DNA from 3 places in the Sporosarcina saromensis genome. Region 1 is predicted to be linked to each of the others. Evidence: a T-box and tRNA genes for the amino acid it is inferred to sense, from the RefSeq annotation. Region 1 holds a T-box; the other regions hold tRNA genes.

Region 1 (3,143 bases):
ATAGTGTTCTTTTCTCTTTAACTACCCTAACATGTTGTGTTCTAATCGTAAATAGCTAAAAAGTTATAATTGAATTTCAAACTTTCAAAAGGGCAGTAGGATTTTAGGGAAGATGATTAATAGAAACAGAAATTGTAAATGAGGAATAGTCGTAACGAATCGATTCATAAGGGGAACGTATATTTTTTGTTGAATTTTGTAGAAGTTACTTTTGAAGCAAAGAACATGTATGAAAATAATAAGGTGGATTTGACCTATTTTTTTGGTGGAGATTTGGGAGTTTTATTATGGGTAAATGGTCGGCTCGGAAATTGTCGAGCGGCGAGGGGATTAAAGGAGATTGTGCTTAATAATAGGGAGTTTTCCCGTTCTCACCGGTTCATGAGCAGTTACCACCGATTCGGACGGGTTTACCACCGATTCTAAGCACTTTACCACCGATTCGCCTGTTTTCAGTAGAATTCCAACTTCAACCTCTGCCCAGAAACAACCTTTTTCCCGTTATCACCGGTTCAAACGGGTTTATCACCGATTCGGAGCGTGTTATCACCGATTCTAACGGCGTTATCACCGATTCTCGAGCTGTTATCACCGATTCCAACCACTTTACCACCGATTCGCCTGTTTTCAGCTGTAATTCAACTTCAACCCCTGCCCAGAAACAACTTTTTCCCGTTATCACCGGTTCAATAGGATTTATCACCGCTCATCGGCACTTTATCACCGCTTGTAGACCGTTTATCAACGCTTATCAGCACTTTATCACCGCTTAACCTCTCTTTATCACCACTCGCCCAGTTTTTAGGCGACGATTTTATCCCAAACAAACAACCGCTCCTAAAACAGAGCGTTCGCAAATTGGAAACTCATTATCTATCAAATATATTTTTTGATTTATCATAATTTTATTGATAATAAACTCTTACTTATGTTACCATATTACTATTAATTACAAAAAAGGAGATTTTTAAAATGAGCTATAAGGTTTTTTTGTTAATGGTATCCTTATTCCTCCTTCTTTTCGGATGCTCACCCAATGACGAAGGCGAAGCAAAATTGCCTGGAGATACAGAGCAGACACTCAGTGAAACGTTAGAAAGACCTGAGATTTTTGTCGGTATTAAAGATCCAGAGGAAGAGGGTGGGGCCACTTATGCAATACGTGATAAATCTTGTTGGGAAGAAGAAGGAAAGGAATGCAATAACCTCCAACCTCATGATCCAGAAGAGTTAGTGAAAGGCTATCCTGCGATGATTGTTCAGCAAGAGGATGAACTTGTAATCATGAAGCTAAACTCGAGTTTTAACACCCCCGATGCAACATGGTATATAGATGAACCGGAGATTATCCAACATTTTAAAGGCGAAGAAACAACAGTTGAAACCATAGATGAGAACAATGGCAGCCACACTTTCAAAGCCCCTCAGGAACCGGGGAGATACTTTTTTTCCGCTATCCTTCGATGGAATGGAGAGATTAAGGGAGAAGCAATCTTCGCATTTTCTTTTTTCGTAAAGGAATAATTTCCATTGGAATCCATCTACTCGCAGTGCCTATTGACATCGCACTTCCATTTTGGTACATTCAGATACAATATCGATGATGAAGAGAGTAACGGTCTTTTATTTCTGTAGCGAGCTGGGGGTGGTGGGAGCCTGGTGAAGGGAGATCGTGAAGCGCACTTCGAAGATGCTTTTCTGAGTTCAGTAGGAGAAGCCGGTGTCTCGCCGTTAGGAGAAAGGGGCCTGGATTGCAGGCAATTTGAGTGGTACCGCGGAACAAGCTTTCGTCTCAATCGTTTGAGATGGAGGCTTTTTATTATGCCTAAAAAGGAGTTTAGGAAATGAAAAATGTGATTTTGGAAATTTTACAGTCCGTCAGTCCGATCCCGTTGGAAGAGCATGCGTTGGAGCGTCCTGCTTATGCACATCTAGGTGACTTTGCCTTGCCTTGCTTCCCATTTGCAAAGATCCTTCGAAAATCACCTGCAATGATTGCAGAAGAAATCGCTGCTTCTATACAGCACCCTTCCATTCGCAAAGCAGAAGCCGTGAATGGGTATGTAAATATATTTTTGGACCGAAATGGTGTTTCAAACGATATTTTGCATACGATTGTCACGCAAGGTTCCACTTTCGGATCGTCAAATGAAGGCAATGACGGCGTTGTGACAATTGATCTTTCATCACCAAATATCGCGAAGCCTTTTTCCATGGGGCATTTACGGTCTACGGTCATTGGGAATTCCATTGCTTTATTGCTGAAGAAAAGCGGGTTTAAACCTGTAAAGATCAACTATATCGGTGACTGGGGCACCCAATTCGGAAAGTTGCTAACTGCTTATCGGAAATGGGGCAATGAGCAAGATGTTCGGCAGGCACCTATTGAAACATTGTTGAAGCTGTACATCCGGTTCCATGAAGAAGCGGAGCAGGACGCTTCCTTGAATGACGAAGGCCGTGCTGCTTTTAAAGCATTGGAAGATGGCGATGCCGATGCGCTTGCTTTATGGAAATGGTTCAAAACGGAATCGCTGAAGGAATTCCAACGCATTTATGACTTGCTAGGTGTGGAGTTCGATTCGTATAACGGAGAAGCGTACTACAATGATAAAATGCTACCTGTCGTAGAAGAACTCGAAGAAAAGGGTTTATTAGTTGAATCTGACGGTGCGCAAGTTGTCGATCTCGGTGAGACGATGCCGCCTTGTTTAATCAAAAAATCAGACGGGGCTACGTTGTACGCCACACGCGACTTGGCTGCAGCAATCGACCGTAAAAACACGTATGATTTCGTCAAATCCATATACGTCGTGGGGAATGAACAAAGTTTGCATTTCACTCAAGTGAAGCATGTGCTCAGTAAGATGGGCTATGCATGGGGAGAAGAGATGCACCATGTACCGTTCGGGCTTATTTTACAAGGTGGAAAGAAAATGTCCACGCGTAAAGGAAAAATCGTTTTGCTAGAACAAGTACTGACAGAAGCGATTGAGTTGGCGCAACGGACGATTGAAGAGAAGAATCCGACACTTGCCAATCAATCCGATGTGGCAGAAGCTGTCGGGGTCGGGGCAATTTTATTCAGCGACTTGAAACAACACCGCAAACACGATATCGAATTCAACTTGGAGTCGATGTTG
Region 2 (3,143 bases), 1.3 Mb from region 1:
AGAAAATGCGGTTGAAGAAGAACAATGTGTACATATGCCGTATTCGCGAAGGCGCTAAGCAGTTGCTAGAGGATTTGTATATCCTGACAGGAACGTTTCAGTTTAACAATGAAATCGTCCCGGAGTTGATTAAAAAGAAATGCTGTAAGCGGTCTTATTTGCGCGGAGCGTTTTTGGCTGGCGGGTCGGTGAATAACCCGGAGACATCTTCTTATCATTTGGAGATTTTCTCGTTTTACAAGGAACATAGTGAAGCGCTAGTGGAGCTGATGAATCTGTTCCATTTGAATGCCAAGTCAATTGAGCGGAAGAAAGGGTACATCGCGTATCTGAAGGAAGCGGAGAAGATTTCCGATTTTCTAAGCTTGATGGGTGCGCACGTATCCGTCATGAAGTTCGAGGACGTAAGGATTTTGCGGGATATGCGAAACAGTGTGAACCGTCTTGTGAATTGTGAAACGGCCAATTTGAATAAAACAATTGGAGCGGCACAACGCCAAGTTGAAAATATAAAATTCATCCAGAATACGATCGGGTTGGATCAATTACCTGAACGCCTACAAGAGATTGCCCATTTGCGGATCACCCATCAAGACATTACATTAAAAGAGCTTGGTGAAATGGTTTCAGGTGGGACGGTTAGTAAATCTGGGGTCAATCACCGTTTACGGAAAATCGAAGAGATTGCAGAAAATCTGCGTGTTGGTGGCATTTTGAACTGATTGAGAATGTGAAGACGAAAGGAGTCTAGTGCGAATGGCAGAAAAAACAGTAGAAGTGAAAATGAAGACTGGATTGCAAGCAAGACAAGCTGCATTGTTTGTGCAGGAAGCGAATAAATTTACATCTGACGTGTTTCTGAAGAAGGAAGAACGTCAAGTGAACGCGAAGAGTATTATGGGTGTCATGAGTTTGGCGATTGCAAGAGGTTCATCGGTGACGTTAATTGCTGAAGGCAATGATGAAGAGCAAGCGATCGAAACCCTAACTGCACTTGTAGAAAAAGAAAACTAAAAGAAAAAGCCGTTTCGATTGTTGTGAAACGGCTGTTCCTTTGGACAAAAAAACCTGTAAACAGGCAGGGCCCATTTACAGGTTTTTTATACGTTTACGCCCTCGGCAGGAATCGAACCCACATCTCAAGAACCGGAATCTTACGTGCTATCCGTTGCACCACGAGGGCATATTATGCGCTACTGCTTGTAGCAGACAAATCCCATTATACAAATAGCGCGGCTTGATTGCAAGACTTATTTTTTGTGCGGTTGTCTAACATGCGAGTAAGTGGGGAATGTATGAAGTCTAGGCAGAATAAAGTAGGGAGAATCGGTATTGTCGTGCTATGGACGTTATTACAGTTGTTGACGAGACGATTGCTGAATGCGTAATATTTGACCTTAATTGACCATAGTATGTATGATAGATGTACAGTTGAATAAAAGATTTCAACAGAACGATAATTTCGATCCAGTCAAAAGGAGGAAATAGGATGAATCTCATACCAACAGTTATTGAACAGACAACACGAGGAGAACGCGCTTACGATATTTATTCTCGTTTATTGAAAGACCGTATTATTATGTTAGGGAGCGCAATTGATGACAACGTAGCAAACTCCATCGTTGCACAATTGCTATTCTTGGAAGCGGAAGATCCAGAAAAAGACGTATCCATTTACATTAACAGCCCAGGCGGAAGCATTACAGCTGGTATGGCAATTTACGATACGATGCAATTCATCAAGCCGGACATCCAAACGATTTGTATCGGTATGGCGGCTTCAATGGGATCGTTCTTATTGACGGCGGGTACACCAGGAAAGCGTTACGCGTTACCGAATGCCGAAGTGATGATTCACCAACCACTTGGCGGTGCGCAAGGGCAAGCGACAGAAATCGAAATCGCAGCGAAACGCATTTTGTTCCTTCGCGAGAAGTTGAACACAATTCTTTCCGAGCGTACAGGACAACCGGTTGAAGTCATCGCGAAAGATACGGACCGCGATAATTTCATGACGGCTGAACGTGCGAAGGAATACGGTTTGATCGACCATATTATTACGCGCAGTGACATGAAAGATTTGAAGTAAGGGAATAAGTTAACTTAGGCTGTAGGCATACTTTGTATGTCTGCAGTTTTTTTATGCTTTTTTATGGGGAGAGCTGGCGCAGTATGCTGAGTTCTGCCTAGTTATGCGGCAAACGGCGATGTAATGCGGCGTTTTGAAGAAGTATGCCGCGTTCCGATGAAGTATGCGGCGTTTGAAGGAAGCATGCCGCATTTGCAATCTGTCTTTGCTCCATAAACGTGGGTGGTTTCTTTGTGTGATGGATTAAATGAATCGCGCTGAATGGGTTTTGACCAATTAACGGTTCTCATTTAAGGGAAACATCGTGAAAAAGAAGAATCGGTGATAAACGTGGGAGAAACGGTGATAACGTGTGCCGAACCGGTGATAAACGACCGAGAACCGGTGATAACGTGCTCCGAATCGGTGATAACACGCCTAGAATCGGTGATAACGGAAATAGGAGCGTTCCAAGTTCATTGACCAAAATCGTCTTTGCTAAAAAATACGCAGTATACTGCGTTTGACAACGAAACTTTCCTGGAGAGGGCTGAATCATTGGTTTGAAAAGTGCATTTCTAACATAGGCTTATGGTGGATGAGGACACGTTTAGTAAGCAGGCGATGTAGGGTATGGAACTATGAGTAAATAAGGGAGTGGTTTGATGAAGAAATTACTTGGACCGATTGGCATTATCATTGCAATTGTAGTTGTACTTGGTCTTATTTTCGTGCCGAGTTACAACAAGTTTGTCAATCTAGAGGAGAATGTGGATCAGTCGTATGCGCAAGTGGAGAATCAGTTGCAGCGGAGGTTGGATTTGATTCCAAACTTGGTGAATACGGTGAAAGGATATGCGAGTCATGAGAAGGAAGTGCTGACGCAAATTTCGGAGGCGCGTGCAAAGCTTGCGGGTGCAAGTGGACCGGAAGAGCAGGCGGCTGCGGATTCTGAGTTGTCGAGTGCGTTGAGCCGATTGCTCGTTGTTGTGGAGAATTATCCGGATTTGAAGGCGAATCAGAACTTTACGCAATTGATGGATGAGTTGGCAGGTACGGAAAACCGGATAGCAGT
Region 3 (3,143 bases), 1.1 Mb from region 1:
ACTGAAAAAGTTCCCAATCCGTGATTACTTAGCTGCCGTCAGTGTTGGGAAGACAGAGGAAGGCATGCTTATCCTAGACCTTGATTATGTGGAGGATTCTGCAGCTGCAGTCGATATGAATGTCGTTATGACAGGTGCGGGTGAATTTGTTGAATTGCAAGGGACTGGTGAGGAAGCGACGTTTACTAGGCAAGAAATGAACGCGCTCGTTGAATTGGCTGAAGTAGGCATTCAACGTCTAATCGAAATTCAACAAGACGCTTTAGGTTCCATTCATGAGCAGATTAAACAAAAGGAAAGTGATGAAGCATGAAAAAAGTATTGATTGCCACGAACAATAAAGGCAAAGCAAAAGACTTTGAGGTGTTATTTGAGCCGTATGGCATCCAAGTAATGACTTTGAATGACTTAGAACAAGACATAGACGTTGAAGAAACTGGCACGACATTTGAGGAAAATGCGGTGTTGAAAGCAGAAGAAGTAGCGAAGCAATTAGGCATCATGGTCATTTCCGATGATAGTGGCTTGGAAATCGATGCACTAAATGGTGCCCCTGGCGTCTATTCTGCTCGTTATGCCGGTCCGGCAAAGAACGATGATGCGAATATCGACAAAGTGCTAGAAGAGCTTCAAGAGGTGCCTGAAGACGAACGGACAGCACGGTTCCGTTGTGTACTCGCCATAGCAGGACCACAGCAGGAAACGAAGACATTTTCCGGCAGTTGTGAAGGTTTCATTTTAAATGAAAGACGAGGAACAAACGGTTTCGGATATGATCCGATCTTTTATACACCTGCGAAGCAACGTGCAATGGCTGAATTGACTCCTGCTGAAAAAGGGGAAATTTCTCATCGTGGTGCAGCGCTCGCTCAACTGAAAGAACAACTCCCTACACTCATGGCATCATTCGGTAAAGAACAATGAAGATTATCGTAATGAGTGATTCTCACGGTGATGTGGAGACGGTGAAAACCGTTTCCGCTCTGCCGGCGGATACAATTTTTCATTGTGGCGACAGTGAACTGTCACTTGACGATCCGCTTTTGCATAACATACATGTGGTAAGAGGGAATTGTGACCGAGACGGCCGGTTTCCTGAATCACTCCTCGTCGAAGTAGGCGACAAACGAATTTTCGTCCTACACGGACATGAACATGATTGTAAACGCTCGATGCTCCCCTTGTATTACGAGGCACTGGAACGACAGGCAGACATTGTTTTATTCGGGCATTCTCACTTGTACGGTGCTGAAATGAAAGAGGGAATCTTATTTGTCAATCCAGGGAGCACTTTGTTGCCGAGAGGTGGCAATGAACCATCGTTCGTGGAAATAGAATGGGACCACGAAGTCGAGGATCTTGCTTACGAGGGAGTTTCAAATGACGTTAACACTTTAGAAAACGAGGAAACGTTGCGCGTAACCATTAAAAATCTTCAGCTTAAAATAATTCATTCCGTTGAAATGAAAAATTATGCAAGAAAGCGTTGACTTTTTTCGAAATCCTGCCTATAATAATATTTGTCCTTTGCGAAAAGTAATCGCAAATTGAACATGTCTCAGTAGCTCAGCAGGATAGAGCAACAGCCTTCTAAGCTGTGGGTCGGGGGTTCGAATCCCTCCTGGGACGTATAGTAGTGCGGTGTAACCGCGGTATATCAACCTTCTTACGTAGTTAAAGCAACAGTCTATGAGCGGTTAAGCTCCGCATAATGGACGTCTGCCTTCTAACTCTACGTTAGGAGGTTTTTTTACGTTTACAAAAAAGAACAAAGCGCGCGAAAGGCGACAAGCTTCTACCAAACATGTCTAATAGACTGACGACAGTTAGACGCATCTACAGAATTTCGTGAGTTGAGCTTGGATTGATAATTTCGTCCTTAGGTTCATGCCTAGGAAGTATGTAAAGATCATGATTAATTTTATGCGTTCTTAAACTTTCGGCTATATTAATAATCCAAACTGAAAAAAGACTGACGAATCAGTATGACTGTCAGTTTTTCATATTTGTACGTTTTTTCGTGTTTCTATTCGTGCAAATGCCCGGAAACTTATTAATGTAGCTACATAGGCAAAGACACTTCCTGGAAATAAGGGGATAATACCTGGAATGAATGTTGTAATAAAGTAGATTCCTACCGCAGTAGCACCAATCAAAATGACTTCAATAGGGGATGTAATGGCAATTAAGAAAGACTGTTTAATGTATTGAAAGAACTTCAAATTGAAATGTGCATAGACGGGAAAGAAGAAAAGGAACGTTACAGTTCCGGAAATAAGTATAAAGATTAATATTGGATACAAAAATTGCAACTTACCACTATTTTGTTGTAAGAAATAAAAATCAAAAAAGAAGAAGTAACTAATAGTTAAGAAAAGAAGGCCAAAACCATTTACTTTCAAAAAGTCTGCCCGAAATGCATTCCAAAATGCTGGGAATATCTTGAAACTTTCTTCTTCTTTAATCAATTTACGAACGACTACAAACATAGAAGATGTAGCGGGAAAAATACCGAAAGCAACTAAACCGATAAGTGTAAAGACAATCCAGAGTATATTGATATAAGCTAATTCAATCATTCTATAAGCGACTCTATTGAAGTTATCCCAACCAATCAAATTTCTCACCTCTTGAAGTAACTATATGTTGAAAACTATCTAAATTGCAACCTTTTTTAATAGGTAAGTAATGAAAAACCTTGGAGTGAAAGTTTTTGCAATTGCAATTAAAGACGCTTTAGGGACTTGTCTCTTACTAATTATTCATGTAATCTAAAGTCAGATTAACAGTCAATTTAGTCATTTCAGGTTATTTGTTTTACTAGTACGAATAGTGAAGGTCTTACGAATAGACTCTGCTGGATTACTTAGATAATAAAACAGTTTATTGTCAGCGCTTTCATATATTGTGCTATTAGAGGAGGTGTAGAATATATAGTCGTAATTTTATTAGGTTATAGGATGAACTAAAATTCGAAAGGGGTCATTTGGATGAAGAAGTTTCTGTTTTTACTAGTATTAATTTTAATGGGTGCTTTAATTGTTGGTTGTAGCGCAAACGAGGCAGACATAAAGGATAAAGAACGAGAAGAGACCAATAAAGAAGATGAAGGAAAAATTGAGACATCAGGTAAGGATGAACTA

The links. A T-box is a leader RNA that pairs with one kind of tRNA and senses whether it is charged. The one in region 1 lies ahead of argS (arginine--tRNA ligase), so its partner is inferred to be a tRNA-Arg.
Region 2: it encodes a tRNA-Arg, which carries the amino acid that the T-box ahead of argS (arginine--tRNA ligase) is inferred to sense. The anticodon was not compared.
Region 3: it encodes a tRNA-Arg, which carries the amino acid that the T-box ahead of argS (arginine--tRNA ligase) is inferred to sense. The anticodon was not compared.

What each region holds. Positions count from the first base shown of each region.
Region 1 covers NZ_CM142738.1:362,593-365,735, forward strand. The annotation lists gene ACVHUV_RS01615 (hypothetical protein) at 687-827, opposite strand; gene ACVHUV_RS01620 (hypothetical protein) at 973-1,524, shown strand; T-box leader at 1,592-1,798, shown strand; gene argS (arginine--tRNA ligase) at 1,845-3,143, shown strand, end outside.
Region 2 covers NZ_CM142738.1:1,618,058-1,621,200, forward strand. The annotation lists gene whiA (DNA-binding protein WhiA) at 1-722, shown strand, start outside; gene ACVHUV_RS08045 (HPr family phosphocarrier protein) at 757-1,014, shown strand; tRNA gene ACVHUV_RS08050 (tRNA-Arg) at 1,112-1,183, opposite strand; gene clpP (ATP-dependent Clp endopeptidase proteolytic subunit ClpP) at 1,490-2,089, shown strand; gene ACVHUV_RS08060 (LemA family protein) at 2,734-3,143, shown strand, end outside.
Region 3 covers NZ_CM142738.1:3,045,648-3,048,790, reverse strand. The annotation lists gene rph (ribonuclease PH) at 1-313, shown strand, start outside; gene ACVHUV_RS15625 (XTP/dITP diphosphatase) at 310-924, shown strand; gene ACVHUV_RS15620 (metallophosphoesterase) at 921-1,490, shown strand; tRNA gene ACVHUV_RS15615 (tRNA-Arg) at 1,556-1,629, shown strand; gene ACVHUV_RS15610 (YesL family protein) at 2,001-2,618, opposite strand; gene ACVHUV_RS15605 (sugar ABC transporter substrate-binding protein) at 2,991-3,143, shown strand, end outside.